Regions from separate parts of the Steroidobacter flavus genome, predicted to be linked through region 1. Evidence: riboswitches for the same ligand, from Rfam matches in the RefSeq annotation. Region 1 holds a riboswitch; the other holds the start of a gene.

The links. Region 1 has a riboswitch for thiamine pyrophosphate ahead of ACFPN2_RS09130 (TonB-dependent receptor). Riboswitches for the same ligand answer to the same signal wherever they lie in the genome.
Region 2: another riboswitch for thiamine pyrophosphate. It lies ahead of thiC (phosphomethylpyrimidine synthase ThiC); the one in region 1 lies ahead of ACFPN2_RS09130 (TonB-dependent receptor).

Annotation. Positions count from the first base shown of each region.
Region 1 covers NZ_JBHSDU010000003.1:813,110-824,531, forward strand. Annotated here, with positions in the region: gene ACFPN2_RS09085 (YdeI/OmpD-associated family protein) at 1-641, opposite strand, end outside; gene ACFPN2_RS09090 (cyclase family protein) at 768-1,694, shown strand; gene ACFPN2_RS09095 (hypothetical protein) at 1,687-2,595, opposite strand; gene ACFPN2_RS09100 (prolyl hydroxylase family protein) at 2,665-3,384, opposite strand; gene ACFPN2_RS09105 (DUF3025 domain-containing protein) at 3,418-4,146, opposite strand; gene ACFPN2_RS09110 (HDOD domain-containing protein) at 4,385-5,965, shown strand; gene ACFPN2_RS09115 (phosphotransferase) at 5,968-6,780, opposite strand; gene pnuC (nicotinamide riboside transporter PnuC) at 6,787-7,452, opposite strand; gene ACFPN2_RS09125 (YkoF family thiamine/hydroxymethylpyrimidine-binding protein) at 7,468-7,719, opposite strand; gene ACFPN2_RS09130 (TonB-dependent receptor) at 7,719-9,881, opposite strand; TPP riboswitch at 9,954-10,076, opposite strand; gene ACFPN2_RS09135 (PhzF family phenazine biosynthesis isomerase) at 10,173-11,078, shown strand; gene fusA (elongation factor G) at 11,396-11,422, shown strand, end outside.
Region 2 covers NZ_JBHSDU010000014.1:1,156,580-1,168,001, forward strand. Annotated here, with positions in the region: gene ACFPN2_RS27375 (hypothetical protein) at 1-481, opposite strand, end outside; gene ACFPN2_RS27380 (carboxylesterase family protein) at 555-1,877, opposite strand; gene ACFPN2_RS27385 (hydroxymethylpyrimidine/phosphomethylpyrimidine kinase) at 1,904-2,662, opposite strand; gene ACFPN2_RS27390 (thiamine phosphate synthase) at 2,666-3,295, opposite strand; gene ACFPN2_RS27395 (thiazole synthase) at 3,292-4,062, opposite strand; gene thiS (sulfur carrier protein ThiS) at 4,064-4,261, opposite strand; gene thiO (glycine oxidase ThiO) at 4,245-5,240, opposite strand; gene thiC (phosphomethylpyrimidine synthase ThiC) at 5,246-6,994, opposite strand; TPP riboswitch at 7,068-7,185, opposite strand; gene ACFPN2_RS27415 (AAA family ATPase) at 7,223-7,735, opposite strand; gene ACFPN2_RS27420 (HD-GYP domain-containing protein) at 7,984-9,186, shown strand; gene ACFPN2_RS27425 (AraC family transcriptional regulator) at 9,155-9,973, opposite strand; gene ACFPN2_RS27430 (MFS transporter) at 9,976-11,196, opposite strand; partial or broken gene ACFPN2_RS27435 (secondary thiamine-phosphate synthase enzyme YjbQ) at 11,299-11,422, opposite strand, start outside.

The DNA.
Region 1 (11,422 bases):
CGCTTCTTCTTCGCCCGCTTCACCGCTGACTTCTTCTCCACCCGCTGAGGCACGATGGTCTCGCCCCTGGCCAGCATCGCCACCAGCGTTTCAATCTTCCTCGCCCGCCCGGCCGGTGTTTTCATATTGTTGGTCCGGAACGTCAGTGCGAACAAGTTCTGTCGGTTGAGCGATTCGAAGGTCTTGCGAGCGCGGGCGTTGGCATCGATGGCGGCGCGGAGATCTTTGGGAACTGTATCCACAGAGGAACTGCGGATCGGTGCATAGGCGGCGTCCCAGCGGCCGTCGGCCTTGGCGGCGTCGATGTGCTTTTGGCCGTGAGGTGTCATCCGCCCCGCCGCGGTCAGTCGCGCGACGTGTTCGCGATTGATGTGACTCCAGATGCTCTTGGGCTTGCGCAGACAGTAGCGCTGCAGGAACGAAATCTCGTCGTACGACTTGCGAATTCCATCGATCCAGCCCCAGCACAGCACGACCTCCAGCGCCTCGGCATAAGTCACCGTCGGCTTGCCGGAATCTTTCTTGAAGATCCGCAGCCACAGCTCCTCTTCGCGGTCGTGATGCTTGCTCAGCCAGGCCTCGAACTCGGCCGCCGAGCGAAAACTCTTGATCCTTTTCGGATCCACGATCACTTGGGCCATTCCGGGTCGCTCCGTGTCCGAACACGGCTTGTAGTCTAACTTAAACGTGCTTCAATTCTTTTCGATGGTCCCCGGCCACCGGCTCGGGGGATACTGACCGGCGCATTCCGAGAGAGGTCGTTTCAGATGAGTCCCGCCAGCCCGCAAAAGCGTGTCCAGTTCGATTTCGAAATCGAGTTTCTGAATGGCGGTGGCATTCAGGGCCAAGGGTTCCGATTGGATATCGAAGGCGAGGACATAGATGACAGCGCGCTGGCGCAGTACATCGTTCAAGACCTGCGCTTGCTGATGGTCGGGCGCGTGGCGATTTTGAACAAGACCATCATCGCCGAACCTCACAAGCGCTCGCGCGCCACGGCGGCAGTGGAGGATAAGGCGGCAGCGACGCTCATCGATCTGAGTCACACTATCGAAGATGGCATGATCACGTACAAGGGACTGCCGGCGCCGATCATTTGCGATCACCTCAGCAGAGAACAATCTCGCAGCCTGTACGCGCCGGGGACGGAGTTTCAGATCGGCAAGATCACGATGTGCTCCAACACCAGTACCTACATCGACAGCCCGTTTCACCGTTACGCCGACGGCACGGACATCGCGGGCCTGACGTTGAATACGCTGGTTGGCCTGGACGCGGTGGTCGTGCATGCCGACGGCATGTCAGGTCGAAAGATTCCGGCCGAGGCGTTCGGTGCGATCGATGTTCGCGGCAAGGCGGTGCTCGTTCACACGAACTGGTCGCGTCATTGGCGCACGGATCAATACTTCGAAGGCCATCCGTTCCTGACGGCCGAGGCCGCCGAGTATTTGAAGAAGGGAGGGGCAAAGCTGGTCGGCATCGATTCTTATAACATCGACGACACCACCGGCGGGCACCGGCCCGTTCATACCACCCTGCTCGGTGCGGGCATCCCTATCGTCGAGCACATGCGTGGGCTCGAGCTCGTGCCGGCAACCGGCGCGACATTCACCGCGGTCCCACCGAAGGTCAAAGGAATGGGAACATTCCCAGTGCGCGCATTCGCGACGCTGCCGGGTCAGCGCGTCACTTAGACGACGCTGACTTCCGATCGTGTAGCGGCTCGAACGACACGGCCGGCTCGGTGGGATGCGCATATTCTCCCTTGCCGACCTGGCTGCAGACATGAGTCACGCCCTTGACCTTGGCCCAGGCCCGCGCATCGTCCGGGCCGGAGGCAACGACCAACACGCGTCGATGTCCCAGATCGCCGAACGCCTCGGCCGCTTGTTTCTCATGCCACCTCGACCCCGTCTTGGGATGCTCGAGCATGATGCCGTCCACGTAACGCTCGCCGCCCTGGCCGCGTGAGTCGCCGCGGTCCCAGGGGCCATTGGAAACGATGATGAAGTCCGGATTGATCGCCCGCCGTTTCTCATCGAGCCGTCGCACCAGATCGATGGCGCCATCGGTCCACTCATCCTTTTCTTTCTGCGGCCAATCGTCCCAATGAGCTTCCTTGTTCCACGGCCGCGCACCGAGCGCATCCAGAAATACGCCGTCCACCTGGCCATCGCGCATCAACTGCGTGACGTAATCGACGACGTGCTGTATCCAGGGCGAGCCAGGACGCATGTCGGTCATGTGAGTTTTGGGATAACTGACCCGCTCTCCTTCGCGCGGATACGGCCACAGCGGCACGCGCGACGGGTCATTCATATATAACTCGTTGTCGAGCTTGCACACGCGGGTATCGGGACGCTCAGTCGCGGCGATATATTGAAGAACTTCGGCGCCCTTGCGTCGCGCATCCGCGAACGCGGGATCGTTCCGATTGCAACGCCCGGCGATGATCATGCCGCCCGGCTGTGCGTAAAGAGAAACGTTCGTGGTGTCCTTAAAAGCGATACCCAGCGGATTCGCCGCCTCAGTCCGTTGCGCGCTCATCGCCAGAACGACTGCGCACGCGAAGATCGAATGACGGAAGATACTCATGTGCCACCACCTGCATCACTGGCGCAAAGCGACGCCACTGTTGAGGCACTGGGCTCGAGAAAAAGTTCGCTAGGGAATCCCCACCGCCACACCCCGACCCTTGCCCAACCGCGGCGGTTGCGCGATCTGTTTCGGTCGGCGGCGCTGATATTCGTCCATCCACATCTGGTTGATCTCCTCCGGCGGGGGCATGCCGGCGACGCGCATCCAGCTGACGATGGTGTAACGATGACCGGCAGTGACGGGGCGCACGCCGTGGATGTAATTGTGATCGGAAGGAAAACACACGAGCGTGCCCGCTTCCGGCTCGATGACCAGATCGAGCGCCGGGAAGAATAATTCACCGCCCGAGAAATCATCGTTGATGAAATAGACCACGGACAGATCGCGGTCCAGAGTCTTTTCCCAGAGCTCGAGGCCGTCGTCGTCCTTGTAGAGCGTTTCCGCGTCGACGTGCGGAATGTAATGACCGCCGACGCCGTAATGAAGAATTTGTAATGGCTCGCGGTCGCGCACCTCAACCTTGTAAAACGGATTGACGATCGACTCGATACAGCCGTCGTCGATCGCGGCCAGTTTCTTTTCGATGGCCTTGGTGAGCTTCACATGCTGGGTGTCGCGGATCTGTTTGTTGATCACCCACTCGACCTGATCTTCGGCGGCGTCATCCTCGAAGTTCGAGACCGGCGAGTCGGCCATGCCGGCCCGTCGTAAGAAACGGGTGAGCTCCGCGAGATCGTCCGACCCCACGGCATTTCGCCGCACCAACACACCATCGCGCAGGTTCATAGCGGACAGGCTATACGGGATGACGGGCTCGCATCAACGCGGCCGCCGAAAAACATCGGCATCATCATAGAAGGCGGGATGCTCATTGGCGGGCCACCAGCCAGGCACGCCGAGCACGGGCAAGGGAAGAAAGTCCTTGGCCGCCAGTCGTGGCAACGTCAAGCTCGAGGCAATCGCCTCATCGGTGAACTCCTCGACCAGCCAGACGTGAGCGGTGATGGGCTTGCGTGGCTGCATCAGCTTTTCGAGCAGCGCGTGACCGAAGAGCGCAAGGTGCGCCGACGCCCATTGCGCTCGGTGTTCGATGAAGAGCGGCTGCCAATTGCGCGCACGTAACGCCTCAACCAACACCGCCGGCGCTTGGAATATCGCGGCGTTCTCATCGAACAGCGTCATGGCATCGCGTAACGGGCCGCGAGCGCCGGCAACGCTCCCTCGCGCCGTGATCTCTTCCGCATGAAGCACATTCAAACGTCGCTTGGTCTTCGGGTAGCTGAGCCACATCAGCCCGTTGAACAGGTCGTGCAGATTGTCGCGAGTCGGGACGCACGCCGTGCGCGCAATGAAGGACTCGTAAGGCTCGCCCTCAGGCAACGCGGCCTGCTCGACAAAGCGAATGCCGCCGCTCGACGCGGCGTTCAACGCATCGGCTACCGAATCCGCTTTCGCCGCCGCCACGGCCCGCGCAGCGCACAGATAGGGCATCAGCCACGGAGCCGGTGTGTTCAAAGTCTCGGCCAGCGAGGCCAATGGAAGAATCATGACGCCGTATTCTACGGGTGGAACCGATGGCGACGGCAGGGAATCGGCCGACATCGCATGCTCGATGAGATGCGACGTGGGTCTCACTCGGCTCCAAGTCAGTGCGCCCCACGTATCTTCCCCACTCAAGGAAACTCCCAGAGGGTCGATGCACGTTGATACACAGTCTCAGCGGAATAGAAAACGCGGGCCGAGGATGCTCACCGGCCGCGAATGACATTACGAACTCATGCCGAGCATGCCGACGCGTACCGAAGATCATCGACCGCCAGGACTGGACGCGATCCTGCGCCGTTTGCGCAGTTGCTCGGGCTTTCCGACGCTGTCGACCACCATCGTCGACATCAACAGCGTCGTCGCCAACGAGCTGCACAGTGCCCGGCAATTAACACAGGTTATTCTGCGCGACGCCTCGCTCACCACCAAGCTGCTGCAAGTGGTGAACTCGGCGCTCTATGGCCAATATCACGGCCGCATCCGTACGGTCTCCAAGGCAGTGATGATTCTCGGCTGCGACGAGGTGAGGAACACCGCCATGGCGCTGACCATGCTGGAGTTCTCCAAAGGCCGTCCGCAGGAGAAGTCGCTGCAGAACGAGCTGGTCGGCGCCTTCTTCGCCGGCGTCGTCTCGAAGCAGCTGGGCCAGCGGCTCGGCATCCCGAACAGCGAAGAAGCCGTCATCTGCGCCATGTTCCAAAGCTTGGGACGGCTGCTGGTGACGTTCTTCCTGTACGAGGAGAATCAGAAGATTCGCGCACTGGTGGACAAGGAGATTCCCGAAGAAGCCGCCGCTGAACGCGTGCTCGGCATTTCATATCGCGAGTTGGGCGTGGGCGTGGCGCGCGAATGGAATTTCCCGGCGCGGTTGATCGAAGGCATGGAGACGCTGTCGACTCGCGAGATCTCGGCCCCTACCGGTGACGTCGATCGCTTGAAGGTCGCGGCCAACTACGCCAACGACCTGTGCAACGCCGCCCTTCGCACCCCGCCCTCCAGTAAGTCGGCCGCCTTGTTTGCGCTCAGCAGACGCTACGGCCCCGCGATCAAACTCGATGTCAGAGAACTGGGCGCCCTCATCGATCAAAGCCTCAAGGAGATGGCCGAGCGCACGACCGGGCTCGATGTCCCGGCGGAGAAGAATGCGACGTGGCAAACGATCCGGGCCTGGAGCGGAACTCCGGCGGACACCGCCGAGACCTCGACCGCCGAGCCCGCCCAGACTCCCGATCCGTTGACGGAGCACGTCGACGCGATCGATGAACAACAGCAGGATGCCGCGACCACCGCAACCGAGACTTCGCAGCAGGCGCTGTCCGCCGGCATCCGCGATGTGACCGAAGCGCTCGCGACCGATTGCTCCTTGAACGACCTGCTGCACATGGTGCTGGAAACCATGTATCGCGGCATGGACTTCACGCGCACCCTGATTTTCATCCGGGACGCGCGCATGAACTCGATGCGCGCCCGCTTCGGTTTCGGCGCGGACATCGAGAGCATCATTCCTCAGTGCAGCTTTTCGTTGGCGTTCGCGCCGGACGCGTTCCATGTCTCCATCGAGAAGGGCGCCGACATCGTCATCGAGAACGCGCAGGCCGAGAACATCGCCCAGCGCATTCCGGAATGGCATCGCAAGGCGACTCGCGCCAGGAGTTTCATCCTGCTGCCGGTGATGTTGAAAGGGCAAGCCATCGGACTCTTGTACGCCGACTCGGAGAAACCCGACGGCATCAAAATCGATGCCGAGCAACTTGGCTTGCTACGAACGCTGCGCGGCCAGGTTACGCTGGCGTTCAAACATTGCGCGCCCGGGCGCGCCTGAGATCAGCCGCCGCTTTCGCGCACAGCCATCCACAGATCGCGCACGTAGTCGAACAACCAGCACGCCAGCTCCAGGCGATGCCAGGTCGTCAATTCGGTGAGTGAGGTGTACGAGCTCAGCAACTGCTCGCGCTGCAGTTTGTCGTACTTGTGATAAACGCACACCGACGCCAGATCGAACAACCGCTGCCCGACGCCCGCGTACTCCCAATCGATGAGCCGCAACGTGCCGTCGTCGGTGACATTCAAATGATGAACGTCGTTGTGACACAGTGTGGCGGCGGAGTTCTCGCGCAACTTCAGTGCGACCTGCAACGCTCGTTCGCGCAATGATTTGGTCGTCAGCGCCGGCTGAATGCCGCGCTCTTGCAACGTGCGGAAATAGCCTTCGAGCGTATCGTTCAGCTCCACGCGCCGGACGTTGACCGGCGGCGTCACGCGATGCAGGCGACGAAACAATTGTCCCAGGCGCTGGATGTTTTCTTCCTGGACGGCATCAGCCTCGGCCCAGGTATCGCCGAGATAGCGCGTGACCAGCACTCGCTGCGAAGGCTCGCACAGGAGCACGTCGGGCCCGATGCCCGCCTCGCTAACCGCCGCGAGCACCAGGGCTTCGCTCTGACGATCGATCTGCAGCGCTTCATCGGCGTTGTTACTGAGGCGCACGACGATGTCGTCCCGCTTGGTGCGCACCAGCCAGCTTTCATTGGTGAGCCCGTGCTTGATGGGCTCGCAGGACAGAACCGACTCGACCGCGATGCCCAGCACCCGCGCGGCGATGTCGAGCGCGCCGGCGGCGTTGCCAGCGGCCGTCATGCCAGCTCAAGTCGAGGGCGCGGCGACCACCGACTTACTCTGCAACTGCTGTTCCCGCCGCCACACGAAATATCCACGCACCACGATCCCGAGATAGATGATGAACAACACCGTGGTGGCGAGCAGCCCCTGGCTGAAGTACAGCCAGGCAGCGACGCCGTCGACCACGATCCAGTACAACCAGTTCTCGATTATGCGTCGCGCGACCATCCAAGTGGTAACAATGCTGCCCCAGGTGACGAAAGAATCCAGATACGGCGCCGGCGAGTCGGTCCATCGCGACAGGGCCCAGCCATTCAGCGCGCTCACGATTATGACAAGCACCGCGACCATCACATGCTGGTTCACAGTCCACGACTCGATTCGCACCTCGCCGGACTCGGTTCGCCCGCGCTTCCAGTCGATGAAGCCGTACACAGCCATCGCCAGGTAAAACACCTGCAGTAGCGACTGCATGTACAGCGACGCCTGCGCGAACAGCACCAGATAAATCGTTGTGCTCAAAAATGCACACAACCAGCACAGCAGGTTGCGACGGACCGCCAGCAGCAGATAGGCCAGGCCGATCAACGCCGCCGCGGCTTCCCATGGCGAGGTCGCCAGGAATTGCTCGACGATGATTTTCGTCATCGGTGCCGGCGCAAGCGATGCCCGGAGGATGGCTTCTTCCATGGACGCTCTCGCGGCTCAGGCGTCGGGCACGGTGCCGCCGAGCACCTTCATCACGAACACTTTGCGACCGTGCTCGGCGAAGCTGGCTGCGGTCTCCTTGCCAAGGATCTCGAACAAGCGCGCATGCTCGCCCGCGATCTGCGTGCTCATGGCGTTGGTCGTGACGTGCAGCTCGGGATACTTGTTCAGCCGATCGATGAAATCCTTGATCGGTGGAATGTAGTCGGCGTCGAGCGGATACAGACTGATCTCGATGGCGGTACGCATTATTTGAACTCCCAACGGAAAGTGACACCGAACTGCCGCGGCTCGCCCAGCTGCGTGTAGCGCTTGTTGGCGAAATCGGGCGGCTCGTTGCCGAAGTAGAACCCGCGCGTGTAGTAATCCTCGTCGAACACGTTACGGCCCCACGCATAGATGGCCCAGGTCTCAGCTTCATAACCGGCCTTGACGTGCGCGAGCGTGTACGAGTTAGAGCGATAGTTGTTCTTTTCCGGGTCGAGATCAGGCACGTCGAAGTAATAAGCGTCCGTCGCCGTCACATCGACCCGCGCCATCCAGCCCATCGGATGACGCCACGTGGCATTCACCGACCCCTGATACTCGGGTGCATACGCCTGATCGCGATCGCTCAGATCGGTAACGCCGTCAGGACGGAAGCCCGAGTAGCGAGTCCGCAGCAGGCCAAGCGCGGCGCCCAGCTCCAACTGTTCGGTCACACGCCAACGCACGCTGCTTTCGATGCCCTGGTTGCGGCCGCCCGACGCGTTGTCGGTGTAGAGCAGATAGCTGCTCGGATCGCCGGGGTTGAGCTGTGTGCTGATCGCCACCTGCATGTCGGTGCGCTTCATATAAAAGGCAGTGACATCCGCGTACAGACGACCTTCGAGCCACTGACCTTTCATACCCACGTCGAGGCCGACCAGATACTCGGGCAGGAACTGCGGCAGCACTTGCGCGGCCTCACCCAGATTGAAACCGCCGGCCTTGTAACCGCGCGACAGCGTCGCGAACCAGCGCAGATGATCGCGAGGATCGAAATAGAGCGTCGCTTGCCCGCCCCACATGGTGTCCTTCGCAGACGCATCGATGCCCGTCAGCTCGCCCTCGCCGGTGCGGCGATCGGTGTAGTCGGCATCGCGCTGCTCGCCCCGCAATCCGAATGACCAGCCCCAGCGCTCGCTGAACGGCGCTTCGACCTGCGCGTACACCGCGAGATTCTGCGCGTCGTAGTCGCTGTTCAGGGTCTTATCGGTGGAACCGGAATATTCCGGGAAGAACGGATCGATATAGACGCCCTGAGATGTGTAGTCGAGCTGCTCATCGACATCCAGCCCATACACGCCCGCGACCCACGTCAATCCATGCGGCGAGGCTGCTTCTTCAGAAGTGATGCGCGCTTCGAAACTGCGGCTGCGACGATCGCGCTGCTGGCGATCGAAATAATCGTAGGTGTACGGCGCCCAGGCTTGCTCGTTGCCCCAGTCGGCGTCGAAGCTGTAGTCGGTGTTGCTGTCGGACATCGTCGCCGTCAGCGTCAACCGCCCGAGGCTGCCGGCCGATGTATCGACGCGCAGCGCTGCGCCGTCGGACTTCTGCGCATCCTTGCCCGGACGATCGGCAAGCGACACGCGTGAGTTATCGATCGACCACGCGTCGTAGCCGTTGTTGAGATCCGCATGCAGCCAGGTCAGATCGACGGTCGTGCTCTCGCTCGGACGCCAGCGCCACTTGGCACGCGCGGTGAGCTCGTCGCGATCCATCGTGTCATCGCGACCGAGATAAGTATCTTTGCGAAAACCGTCGGAGCGATATTCCTGGACCGCCACGCGCCACGCCGAATTCAACGACTCGACCGGCCCCGTCGCCACTGCGCCGAGCGATTGACTGTTGTATTCGCCGACCGATGCCTCGGTGGCAAATCCAAATTGTTCTTCCGGATCGCGACCGCGCATGACGATCAGACCGCCGAGCGCATTGGCACCGTAGTGCAAGCCTTGCGGTCCGCGCAGCACTTCGATGCGATCCACATCGAACGTCGTCGCGGGCATGCCCATGCCGCTGAAATCGATATCGTCGATCAGAAATCCGATGGAAGGATTCGGCGCGCCCTGCCACTCCTCGCGCTCGCCGATACCGCGAATCTGGAAGAAACGTGGGCGCGACGTGCCGCTCGCATAAGTGAGATTCGGCACCGACGAGAGCACATCTTCGAAATGCTGGCGACCGGCGTCGCGCAAAGTCTTCGTGTCGAGCACGGTCACGCTGACGGGCGCCTCGACCAGAGATTGCTGACGGAGTGTCGCGGTGACGACCACTTCCTCGAGCACGTCCTGCTCGGCCGCCGCCGCCAGGCTGGTGGTGAGCGCCAGTGAAACGATCGCCGCCCGGGTGACTGTCCCGGCACTGTTTTGTTTATCGATGAGCATGGCCAGATCCTCGTTCGAGAAAGATCCGGCGCGAGCGGAGTGGGAGCGGGGGGAAATGAACGGGCACAACGACTGTGGCCGACTACCTGCTCCCTACGCCGGTACTAACCGGATCAGGTTCAACGGGTTTGCCAATGAGCCGTGCAGGCGGGTTGGCATCTCGGGCCCCAGTCAGGGCCACCCCTAAGGCGGGCGCGATTGTAACAAAGTGCCCCCATCACCTACAAAGCACTGTGCACCAATCGGTTCTAGCGCTATAAGGAGCGCTTTCGTTTGCCAATGGCTGCAACCATGCCCAACCGACATTGCCGGCTGTTTCACGTCGACGCGTTCACTCGCCAACGCTTTACCGGCAATCCGGCCATCGTGGTGCTGGACGCGGACAATCTGTCCGATGAGCAGATGCAGACCATCGCCACCGAAGTGAACGGCGAGACGGCGTTCGTGCTGGAAGCCGAAGCCAGCGATCACGACATGCAAGTGAGGTTCTTCACGCCCCGGCACGAAGTGCCGTTCGTGGGTCATGCCACCATCGCCGCTCAATACGTGCGCGCCAAGAAAGATGGCAAGCCCGGCGGCAAGATCCGGCAGCGCACCGGCGCCGGCATCGTCGAAATCGAGGTCACCGAGATCGACGGCGACCTGCGCATCGCCATCACCCAGAACCCGCCCTCGCTCGGCCCTGTCATTCCGGAGCATCATCGCCGCCAGGTGTTGAATGCGCTTGGCATTTCCAGCCCGAGCCTGCACGTGGATTGTCCGCTGCAAGTTCTCACCAAAGGCGGCTCGCGCCTGTTGGTGGGCTTGAAGTCCAACGACCTGCTCGGCTCCATCAAGCCGGATTTCGAAGAGCTCGCCCGCCTCACCTCGCACGTGGGCGCGGAAGGTTATTTCGTGTTCGCGCTGGTCGAGAACAACGGCGTCGTGGGCACCGAGTCGCGAATGTTTGTCCCGGCGCTCGGTATCCGCGAAGACGCGGTCAGCGGTAATGCGCACGGCATGCTCGGTGTGTACCTGGTCAATCACGGCCTGATGACGCCGCAGGACGGGCGCGTCGTGTTCCAGGGCCGCCAGGGCATGTGGATGCGCCGCCCCGGCATGGTCGAAGTGGCCATCGAGTCGTCCGGCAAGGTCGCCCAGTCGGTGCGCATCGTCGGCGACGCGGTCATCGTGTACGAGGCGGACATTCAGGCCTGACCCGGAGGTCGTGCGACCAGGGCGCACGGCCGGCAGGCCCGAAAATCCCCTACTCCCGCGAATTTGGCCGGCCCCAGGGCCCGGCCGTACGGCCGCGGCTGAACGGCGGGCCGTCAAATTCCCGGCAATCCCTGAAAATTTTCTTTCTCTTACAACAACTTCGGCCGATTTTTCAGGTAGAATGCGCGCCCTTCGCCTGGGCGCCCTAGTTTTGGGCCGCCTGGGTCATCGTATTTGCGCGGTTTTCCGATAGAATCCGCGCCCGCTAAACGACCCACAAACCTAGCTGCGCACAGACCTTGTAACGGAAATCTGACATGCCCCGTACTACAGCCCTTGCCGAT
Region 2 (11,422 bases), on a different contig from region 1:
AATCCTGCGCGGTCCGGGCCGTCGCAGTGAGATTACGAAGCTGGCCCGATTTGATATCGAGCGTCCAGATGTTTGCTTTCAGACTGCCGCGCGTCGACATGAAAGCGACCCGTGAGCCGTCGGGCGACAGCGTTGCTTGATCATCGACGGCAGGATCTTCGGTCAACTGCTCGATGCCCGTACCGTCGGCACGCACGCGATAGATGTCCGCCTGGCCGAGCCCGCCGCGCTCGGAAGTGAAGACGATCCACTGGCCGTCCGCGGAATACGAGGGGTGATAGTCGAACACCGAGCTCTGGAGCAGCTTGCGCTCGCCGGTGCCGTCAGCGTTGGCGACGTAGAGCTCGGACGAGCTCGGTCCGATGCGATTCATCAGCATGACGCCCTTTTTCGCAACGTCGGCTGCGGCCGTGGCAGGCAGGCCCATCTGGATGGAAAGGATCGCCGCCGCGATACCCATCGTCAGTTGTCTTCGGTTCATTCGCCGATTCTTGCATCGGACCGCGGCGAGCGAGTATTGGATTCGTGCCCGCGGCGATAGATTTGAGGTGTGCCTACGCCCGGCGGTAACTCACCAGCGCCGGCTCGATCAGGCCCGGCTCCAGGCGACCGGTCCGCGCAAACGTCGACCATAGCGCTCTGACTTTTTGGGCGCTGGTATGCACGTCAGCCCAGCTCAGACCGGCGACCAGATCGGCGTCCCGCCAGGTCGACTCGTCGCCGAACAGCAGCGGCAGATCGATGGCGTGGGTTGCGCCCAGCCGGTTCGTCTTCGATCCCCAATGAATCTTATAGGTATAGGCGCGGCCGCCCGCTCGCGCGTGACGACTCGCGAAACGATCGGCCGCCACGGCGTAGACCTTGCGCGTGATCGTTCTGACAACAACGTGACGGACCATGTCGCCGAGCAACGGCAGCGCTGAAAGTTTACGCAGAGGCTCCATGATGGGGATGAAGAAGGAACCTTCTTCGGCCGCCGAGCCGATCAGCACATCGAAGCGACTCGCACATCGCGACCACGCTGAGTCCACGTCCTCCTCGGGCGGCAAGGGATGATGTCCGTATTGAGTGCCGAATGGCATGGCGGCCGGCCACCCGAATCCTTGCGAGGCGGACACAACGGAAGCCTGCGCACCGATGACCTCTTCGGTAGGCGCATCGTGAGTCACGCGAGCGGCGATTTTCATCATCGCTTCGCTCATCTTGCGACGACCCAGACTGATGCCGAGCGGTGCGCTTTGAATGATGGCCCGCCGGAACAGATCCTGCGCGCCTTCCGCAATCATCAAGTGCGCGATCGCATCGCCGCCCGCCGACTGACCGAACAGCGTGATGTTGTCCGCGTCGCCACCGAACGCCGCGATGTTTTTCTTCACCCAACGCAGCGCTTCGATGATGTCGAGCAATCCCAGATTCGCGGCTCGCCCACCGGCGCCGCCGAGGAATCCGAGCAACCCCAACCGATAGGTCACCGAAACAACGATGACGCCCTGCTCTTCCACCAACGCGCGTGCATCGTAGATCGCCGCGTCGCCCGCGCCGAACACATAGGACCCGCCATGAATCCACACCATCACGGGTCGCTTATCGACCGGTGCAATGTCATCCGGCGCGGTGACCGACAACCGCAGACAATCTTCCGTCGACGCGAGCGTTCGCACCGACGATTTCATCAGCCCCATGCCGAAGGGATGATCGGCCTGGGCACAAGCAGGGGACCACTCGGTGGCAGGGAGGTCGGTCGACGCTGCAGGCTCCGGCGTCGGCGGCTGAAAACGCAGGGCTCGCGCGTAACGGAGGCCCGTCGCACGAATCACTCGCCCATCGCGCCAGCCGATGATCCGGCCCGCCGGTGCGTCGAAGGAAGGAGCAGTCATCGGCGAACTATAGCCGATGTATTGCTTCAGCCAGATGGCCTCAGGGCCCGCAGCTTGTCATAGACGTAGGTCTTGGCCTGCTGACACGCGACTTCCATCGGCACGCCCGACGCCATCGAAGCCGCGATGGCCGAACTTAGCGCGCAGCCCGTGCCCCGCATCGTGACGTCGAGGCGCTTGGCTCTGAAGGAGACCGGCGGCCCGGCTCGCGTCGCGAGTATGTCCACGGAATTGCCCTTAGTCCCGTGCCCACCTTTGAGAAGAACTCCTGTCGAGCAGAAGCGAAGCAGCGCCTCTGCCTGCGATGACTGCCTGGCGTCATCCTTTGCAATGGGCTCGCCGAGCAGCGCGCTGGCCTCGATCAAGTTTGGCGTCACCAGCGTGCATCGAGACAAGAGGTGATCTCGCAACAGATGCAGGCCTTCTGGATTGAGCAAGGGCGCGCCGGACGACGAGCACAGGACGGGATCGACAATGATCGGGATGCGGCTTCGATCAGGCAGTTCGTCGAGCACTGCTTGCACAATCGCGCCGGTGCCGAGCATGCCGATCTTGATGGCACGAACGTCGTTTGAGCGGAGCGCGGCACGCAACTGCTGCCTCACTAACTCGGGTGCCAGGACGTGTGATGTCACGACCTCGCTATTCGATTGCGCCGTGACTGCAGTGACGACGCATGATGCGCGAGCGCCGAGTTCGGTGATGACTTGAATGTCTCGCACCAAGCCCGCGCCGCCGCTCGAGTCGGTGCCGCCGATGACCAGGACATGCGCCGCGCCTGACATGCGCTATCTGACCGGCGGCAGAGCCGCTGGCCTCGCCTCACGCGATGCGTCGATCCATTCGCGCGCTCTGAGCTCGGGCGTCGCATGCCGAAGCACATCCGACACAACGGCTGCGCTATCGGCGCCAGCGTTGAACACGCCAGGCAGGCGCTCAATCGTCAGCCCGCCAATAGCCACCAACGGGATCGGTGCAACTCGCGCCTTCCATTCCGAAATGCGCGCCAGGCCCTGCGGCGCCCAAGGCATCACCTTCAACGTCGTCGGATAGATCGGCCCGAGCGCCACGTAGTCAGGACCGAATGTCAGCGCCCGCTCCAGCTCCTCATGACTATGCGTGCTGATACCAATCCGCACGCCCGCCCTTTTCAACGCCGGCACATCCGCCTCATCCAGATCCGACTGCCCGAGGTGCACGAAATCGCAGCCTTCATCGAGCGCCATCCGCCAATAGTCATTAACGATCAAACATGCGCCCGCCCGAGCGCACAGCGCTTTCGCAGTGACGACCTGCTCGCGAATCTCTTCATCCGGTCGATCTTTGACGCGCAACTGGACCAGCTTCACACCCACCGGCAGCAACCTGCGCAGCCAGGCCACATCGTCGACGATCAAATAAAACGGATCGAGTTTCATATCAGATGCGCCAACCCAATCTCGGGCGTCGATGGAATCGCAACGTCACTCGGCATCATGGGCTGCGCGACAAAGGCCGCATGCCCCGCCTTGACGGCATCGGCAAACGCTCGAGCCATTCCAACAGGATCGCCCGCGCGTGCCACCGCCGTGTTGATCAGCACAGCATCCATGCCCAATTCCAAAGCTCGCGCCGCGTGCGACGGCACGCCGATGCCAGCATCCACAATCAACGGCACCTCTGGAAATCGAGCCCGCATCGCTCGCAGACCGAGCACGTTGTTCAAGCCCTGCCCCGATCCGATCGGCGCGCCCCACGGCATCAACACCCGACAGCCCGCATCCAGCAGCTTGTCCGCAACTACTAGATCTTCGGTTGTATAAGGAAAGACCTGGAAGCCGTCGTCGCACAGAATCTTCGCCGCCTCCACCAAGCCGAACACTTCAGGCTGCAATGTCGCGCGATCGCCGATGACTTCGAGCTTGATCCAGCTCGTGTCGAACACTTCGCGCGCCATGTGCGCCGTCGTGACCGCTTCTTTCACCGAATGACAGCCCGCCGTGTTCGGCAACACACGCACGCCAAGCGACCGAATGATCGAAAAGAAGCCCTGCCCGGAACGTTCGCCACTCGACTCGCGCCGCAGAGAAACAGTCACGACTTCAGTGCCCGACGCCTTGACGGCCTCGGTCAACACGGCCGGCGAGGGATATCTCGATGTTCCGAGCAGCAGCCTGGATGTCAGCAGCGTGTCGTATACGCGCACGTCATCCTCCTTGCATCGGCGCCACGACCTCGACGCGATCGCCTTCGCTCAGAACGATCTCCAGGCGCTGGGTCTTGGGAATGAACAGTCCGTTCACAGCGGTCGCAATCGTGCCATCGCGATAGCCCAGCTCCTGGAGCGCCTGGTCCAGGCGGCTCTCCGCGATCTCTCGCTCGACTCCGTTAAGCGTGATTTTCATACGCCACCTGAGCACAAGGTTCGCCGGTCAACACGGCGTCCGCTGCCATTTGCGCGAAAGCTGGCGCGAGCAAAAATCCATGCCGGAAAAATCCGTTGATATAAATACGATCGCTGCGCCAGGCGATGCGCGGCATGTTGTCCGGAAACGCGGGCCGCACCTGCGAGCCCATCTCCAAAATCTCCGCTTCCGCGAACGCCGGATGTAACGAACACGCCGCACTCAGCAACTCCAGCACGGAGCGCGCAGTCACTCGGCTCAGCTCATCGCTCTCGATCATGGTGGCACCTACCATGAACACGCCGTTCGGACGCGGCACGATGTAGGCCGGAACGCGGGGGTCGAGCAATCGCACCGGGCGATTGAGCGAGATCTCCCTCGACCGCAGCACCAGCATTTCCCCTTTGACCCCGCGAAGCTCCGGTAGAGCCTCCCTCGCGGCCCGGCCGGTGCAATCCACGACCAGATGATCGCCGTCAGACCGGGCGGTGCTGGTCACGCCGAAGTGAATTCGCCCGCCGTGAGAGATAAATCGATCGGCCAGGCACCGCAGCGCCTCACGCGGGTCGATGTGCGCCTCGTCTTTGAAGAACAAGCCTTTCGGAAAGCGATTCGCGAGCGACGGCTCCAACTCGCTGATGCCGCCCGCATCCAGCCATTCATAACGACTCGTCCGACGACTCAATGCGACCAGTTCAGAGAAGTGGCGGCCGTGCGCAACCACGAGGCTTCCCTGTTGTACCAGGGTCGGCACTCGCTGCTTCCACCATTCGACACTCTGCTCGCCGAACGTTGCGACCAGATCGGCGGAATGATCACACTCGCACCAGGGCGCAAGCATGCCGCCGGCGTACCACGAGCAGCTGTGCGGGCCGAAGTTGGCTGCCTGCTCGAATACTTCGGTAGGAATGCCACGCTCGGCGAACTCGACCGCGCAAGTCATGCCCGCCACGCCGGCCCCAACGATCGACACACGCACGTTGCTCAGCCCAGCTCTGAACGAATGTAGATTTCGCCCTGCTCTCGAAACTTCAGCGCCATTTCGCTCATGCCCGATTCACGCGCCGCCGCTTGCACCTCGTGCGAGATACGCATGGAGCAGAACTTCGGGCCGCACATCGAGCAGAAGTGCGCAAGCTTGTGCGCCTCGCGCGGCATGGTCTCGTCGTGGAATGCGCAGGCCGTGTCTGGATCGAGCGAAAGGTTGAATTGATCCTCCCAACGGAAGTCGAAGCGCGCCCGTGAAATCGCATCGTCACGATCTCGTGCACCGGGATGGCCTTTGGCGAGATCCGCCGCATGCGCCGCGATCTTGTACGTAATGACGCCGGTTTTGACGTCGTCGCGATTGGGCAGGCCCAAATGTTCCTTAGGCGTCACGTAGCACAGCATCGCCGTGCCGAACCAGCCAATCATGGCCGCACCGATCGCCGACGTGATGTGATCGTAGCCAGGCGCAATGTCCGTGGTCAGCGGCCCGAGCGTGTAGAACGGCGCTTCGGCGCAGTGCTTCAGCTGCTCGTCCATGTTCTCTTTGATCTTATGCATCGGCACGTGGCCCGGCCCTTCGATCATCACCTGGCAATCGTGCCTCCAGGCGATGCGAGTCAGCTCGCCGAGCGTTCTGAGCTCCGCGAACTGCGCGGCATCGTTTGCGTCCGCGATGGAGCCCGGACGCAAGCCGTCGCCGAGCGAGAAACTCACATCGTAGGCGCGGCAGATCTCGCAGATTTCCTCGAAGTGCTCGTACAGGAAACTCTCGCGATGATGCGCGAGACACCACTTCGCCATGATGGAGCCACCCCGGGACACGATGCCGGTGACCCGATTCGCCGTCAGCGGGATGTAAGCGAGCCGCACGCCCGCATGAATCGTGAAGTAATCGACGCCCTGCTCCGCTTGTTCGATGAGCGTGTCGCGGAAAATCTCCCATGTGAGCGCTTCGGCGACGCCATCCACTTTCTCCAGCGCTTGATAGATGGGCACGGTGCCGATGGGCACAGGCGAGTTGCGCAGAATCCATTCGCGGATGTTGTGAATGTTCTTGCCCGTGGACAGATCCATGACGGTGTCCGCGCCCCAGCGAATGGCCCACACCATCTTGTCGACCTCTTCCGCCATGCTCGAGCTCACCGCGGAATTGCCGATGTTGGCGTTGATCTTCACCAGGAAGTTGCGGCCGATGATCATCGGCTCGGACTCGGGATGATTGATGTTCGCCGGGATGATCGCGCGACCCGCCGCGATCTCCGCGCGGACAAACTCGGGTGTCACGTACTCGGGCACGTTGGCGCCCCATGAATTGCCATCCCGGCCATTCGCTGCTTTGAGCTTGGCGCGGCCGACATTCTCGCGAATCGCCACGAATTCCATCTCGGGCGTGATGATTCCGGCACGTGCGTAGGCGAGCTGAGTTACGCCCGCGTTCGATTTCGCGCGCAACGGCGACTGGTTGATCGCTTGCTGCTGAGTTTCCTGACGCTCAACATCCTGACGAGCCAGAATCCACGGCTCGCGAATGCGTGTCAGACCCCGTTCGATTTGAATGTTTGCTCGCGGATCGGTGTACGGACCGGAGGAATCGTAGACCCACACATCGGGCTCGTTGGCCGACGGATGCAGCTGAATGGCCCGCATCGGCACCTTGATGTGCGGATATAAGATGCCGGATTCGTAGACTTTTCGGGAGGAAGGCAGCGCGGCCGTGCTGACGGGGACCGATTTGGCATTCATCTGATTCTCCAGTTGGAGATCCAGAACCGCCGTGAGTAGCACGCGCGCGTGCGACGTCATCAAAGACACTATCGCTCCGCGCTTACGACTTTCCTACGCCAGCATGACCTGGATCAGGTGTAAGGGTCGCCATATCGCGCATGAGCGCCAATGACCTCTCAGCCCCTATAGGGACTCCCCTAGCGAGCGCGACGTTACCTGCTGCGAGCGATGAGAGTCAAGCTGCGTTCACGCCAGCTGTTTCATCGCGGCCAGCACGACCGACCGCGAGTGCTCCAATGAAACTTCGCCATCGATACGAACGATCGGAACATTCCGCTCCGCCAGCCACTGCTCGTGCTTCTGTCGATTGCGCCCCGGCAAGCGACCCTCATCGTATTGCGCGGCCCACTCGATGAACGCCGGATCGATGTAGCCCAACTGCTCTTGCTCACGCCGACGCAGCCGTTCGACCCGAATCTCGGTGGGCACGGTCAAGAAAACAATGATCGACATGGAATCCGCCAACTCTCGGCCCCACGTGACGATCGAGCCGGAGATCAACGCGATCTTCACCTGCTCGAGGTCGCGGACCAGCATCGACAATCTTTCCTCCGCATCGCGCTTGACCTTGAACGGCGGCGACGTCGGCACCCAGAAATAATCATCCAGATCGAACGCCCTCGTCCCAAGCTCAGCCGCCAGCGCACGGGCCAGCGTGGAAGTACCGGATCCGGAAGCTCCGGTGATGAGGACACGCATGGATTTCTGCTCCGCCGCCAAGAACGAATTTCCATAACGAGTGAGATGGTACTCAGCCGCACCGCGTCGTGAGGGAAACCCCTGAATGCCGCCGCGCGCCGCGCTTTCCCTCCCCCTGCCCCGCATCCGCTTTGCGACGGACCTCTCATAATCCACTACGGGGTCACCGTAATTTTTGGTCCGCGCCTGCCGATGCAGGTCAACAGACGACGGATTACGCGCGGCCCGTTGGCTGCCAGTCGAACGCCATGCTGAAAAAAATCGCCATATCTGAAGTTCGAACCGGGATGTTCGTGGCTTCGGTCGAGGGACCGTGGCTACAACACTCCTTCTGGAAGACCCGCTTCCTGGTGGATGCGGAGTCGCATGCCCGGCTGAAAGCGTCGGGCCTGAAGGAATGCTGGATCGATACATCCAAGGGCCTGGACGTCGCACGACCCAAGACCGAGACTCCGGTCATCGAAATCGTGCCGACGCCGCCGCCAGCGTCGAAACCCAAAGTTCGCCGATCAATGGGCGATGAGCTGCACAACGCAGCCAATGTGTTGAAGCGCTCCAAGCAGGCGGTCAATTCTTTATTCGCTGAAGCGCGCATGGGCAACGCCGTCAACACGAGCGAGTGCGCGCCGCTGGTCAATGACATCGTCGACTCCGTCGATAGCAACTCGCACGCGCTGATCAGCCTGTGTCGGTTGAAGACCGCGGACGAATACACCTACATGCACTCCGTATCGGTGTGCGCGTTGATGGTTTCGCTCGGCAAACAACTCGGCCTCGATGAGCCGACGTTGCGCGATGCTGGCATGGCCGGACTGCTGCACGACCTGGGCAAGGCAGTGATGCCTCAGGACATCATCAACAAGCCAGGCAAGCTCACCGACGACGAATTCACCATCATCAAATCGCATCCGGTGCGCGGACACGAGATGCTGCTGGAAAGCGGCGTCAGCAACGAGCGCGTGCTCGATGTGGCGCGCCATCATCACGAGCGCATCGACGGCAAGGGCTATCCCGACGCACTGACGGCCGACAAAATCTCTTTGATCGCGCGCATGAGCGCAGTCTGCGACGTTTACGACGCCGTCACTTCAGACCGGCCCTACAAATCAGGCTGGGATCCGGCCGAGTCGGTCGCGCGCATGGCCTCGTGGGAAGGTCACTTCGATTCGATGGTGTTGCAAACATTCATCAAGACCATCGGTATCTACCCGGTCGGCTCGCTGGTGCGCATGGCGTCCGGCAAGCTGGGCGTGGTCGTGGAGCAGAATCCCGCCAAGCTCACCGCCCCGAAAGTGAAACTGTTCTTCTCCACCAAGTCGGGCATGCCGTTCGAGCCCAAGCTGGTGGATCTGATGGAATCGCACGTCACCGACAAGATCGTGGCGCGCGAGCCGCCCGAGAACTGGAGCTTCGGCTACCTCAACGACCTGTGGGCAACTCACGTTGCGTGAGTGACGGACAGAACTGACTCGGCGGGTGGCCCAACACCCGCTTGAACATCGCAGTGAACGCGCTCGGGCTGTCATAGCCAAGATCGCCCGCCACATTCGCAACCGGGCGACCGGCCGCAAGCTGAGTCATCGCCGCAAGCAAGCGCGCTTGTCGACGCCACGACCCAAACGTAATCCCCGTCTCTTTGTGAAACAAACGCTCGAGCGTGCGTGAGCTCGCGCCCACGGTCTCGCCCCACTCCGCGCTGGTCCTGCAATCCGACGGATCCTGCAGAATCGCCTGGCAAATACGCCGTACGCGAGTATCTGCCGGCATCGGGATGTGCAACGGCAAGGTGCCGATCTCACGAATCTCGCTGAGGATCAGCTCGGTCAGATGAACCGAAGGCGCCACGCGCGGCTCGGCTTCAGCGAGCGCCACCATGCGCAAGATCAGCTCACGAAGCAGCGATGTGACTTCGATGACACAGCACTCCGCCGGCAAGCCCGATCTCGCATCGGGCCGCAGGAACAACGTGCGCATCTTCACCGCGCTGTTCGCACGGATTTCGTGAGGCACTTGCGGCGGCACCCAGATCGCACGCATCGGCGGCACGACCCAGATGCCGTTTGGCGTATCGACGCGCATGATGCCCGACGACGCATGGATGAGCTGCGCGCGGTCATGCTGATGACGCGCGATCAAATAGCCGGCGGGATAGTCACGCGAGAACGCGACGATCGCCTCGGGGCTCTCTTCCAGCTTTCGAACCAGCGCTAACGCCGAACCTTCGATGCCCGTGCTCATCGCTACGCGGCGGCTTTGATCCGCTTCAGATCAGGCAGCCAGATCGCCAGCGCACCGAGCACCGGCAGGAACGCGCCGAGCTTATAAACAAACGCAATTCCGTAGACGTCCGCCAGGTGTCCGAACGACGCGGCGGCCAATCCGCCGATGCCGAACGAGAAGCCGAACATCAGTCCCGAGACCATGCCGACACGGGTCGGCATCAGTTCCTGCGCATACACGACGATCGCGGGGAACGCGGACGCAATTGTGAGCCCGATGACCACTGTGAGCGCTTCGGTCCACGCCAGACTCACGAACGGCAACAGGAGCGTAAACGGCAACGCGCCCAGCACGGAGAACTGGATCATCGCCCTGCGACTGAAACGATCGCCGAAATAGCCGCCGAGCAGCGTGCCGACGGCGATCGAGCCCAGGAACAGGAACAGATGCACCTGCGCCTCGACCACGCTCATGTTGAAGCGCTCGATCAGATAGAACGTGTAGTAGTTGGTCAGGCTCGCCATGTAGGCGTACTTGGAAAAGATCAGCAGCAGCAGGATGGTCATGCCTCGCACGACCGTCTTGCGCGGAATCGCCGATTCCTGCCGGCGCGTGCTGTGCGCTCGCTTCAAGCGGGGCAAGCCATGATGTTTGTACCAGACGCCCACGTTCCAAAGGATGGCCGTCGACACCAGCGTCAGCAGCGCGAACGCTCCCAGGCCCGACTGCCCCCACTGCACGACGACCAGCGCCGCCAGCAACGGACCGATCGCTTGACCCGCGTTGCCGCCCAATTGAAACAACGATTGCGCGAGCGAATGCCGACCGCCCGCCGCCATCCGCGCCACGCGCGACGCTTCCGGATGAAACACCGAAGAGCCCATGCCAAGCATCGCCGCGCCGGCCAGCAGCCACTCGAAATTACCGGCCAGTGAGATCACCAACAGGCCCAACGCCGTGAACAACGTGCCCATCGGCAACGAAAACGGCATGGGCCGACGGTCGGCGACGTAACCGACGACGGGTTGAAGCATCGACGCGGTCAGCTGATACGCCAGCGAAATCCAGCCCAGCTCCGCGAACGTCAGGTGATGGCTCGCCTTGAGCGCGGGATAGGAGCCTTGCAGCAGCGACTGCATCGTGTCGTTCAACAGATGGCAGAAACTGATGGCAATAATGATGGGGAAAGCGGTCTCGTCCCGCCAACTGGCAGGATCGCGAGCCTCGGCCGAAGAGTTCAAACGGATGCTCCAACAGGAGGGCGGGTCGGCTCACAGTGTAAGGAGTCCGTGTCGCGGCGTCCCTAACAAGTTCGACACCTTTCGTCGCGAAACGGACAACCCTCAATCGGCCAACAAATGCAGGACGAGTTCGCGCTGATGGGGCCGCTGGCGGTGCTCGAACAGGTAGATGGCCTGCCAGGTGCCGAGCACCGGCTCGCCGTCGAGCACGGGGATGGACAATTGC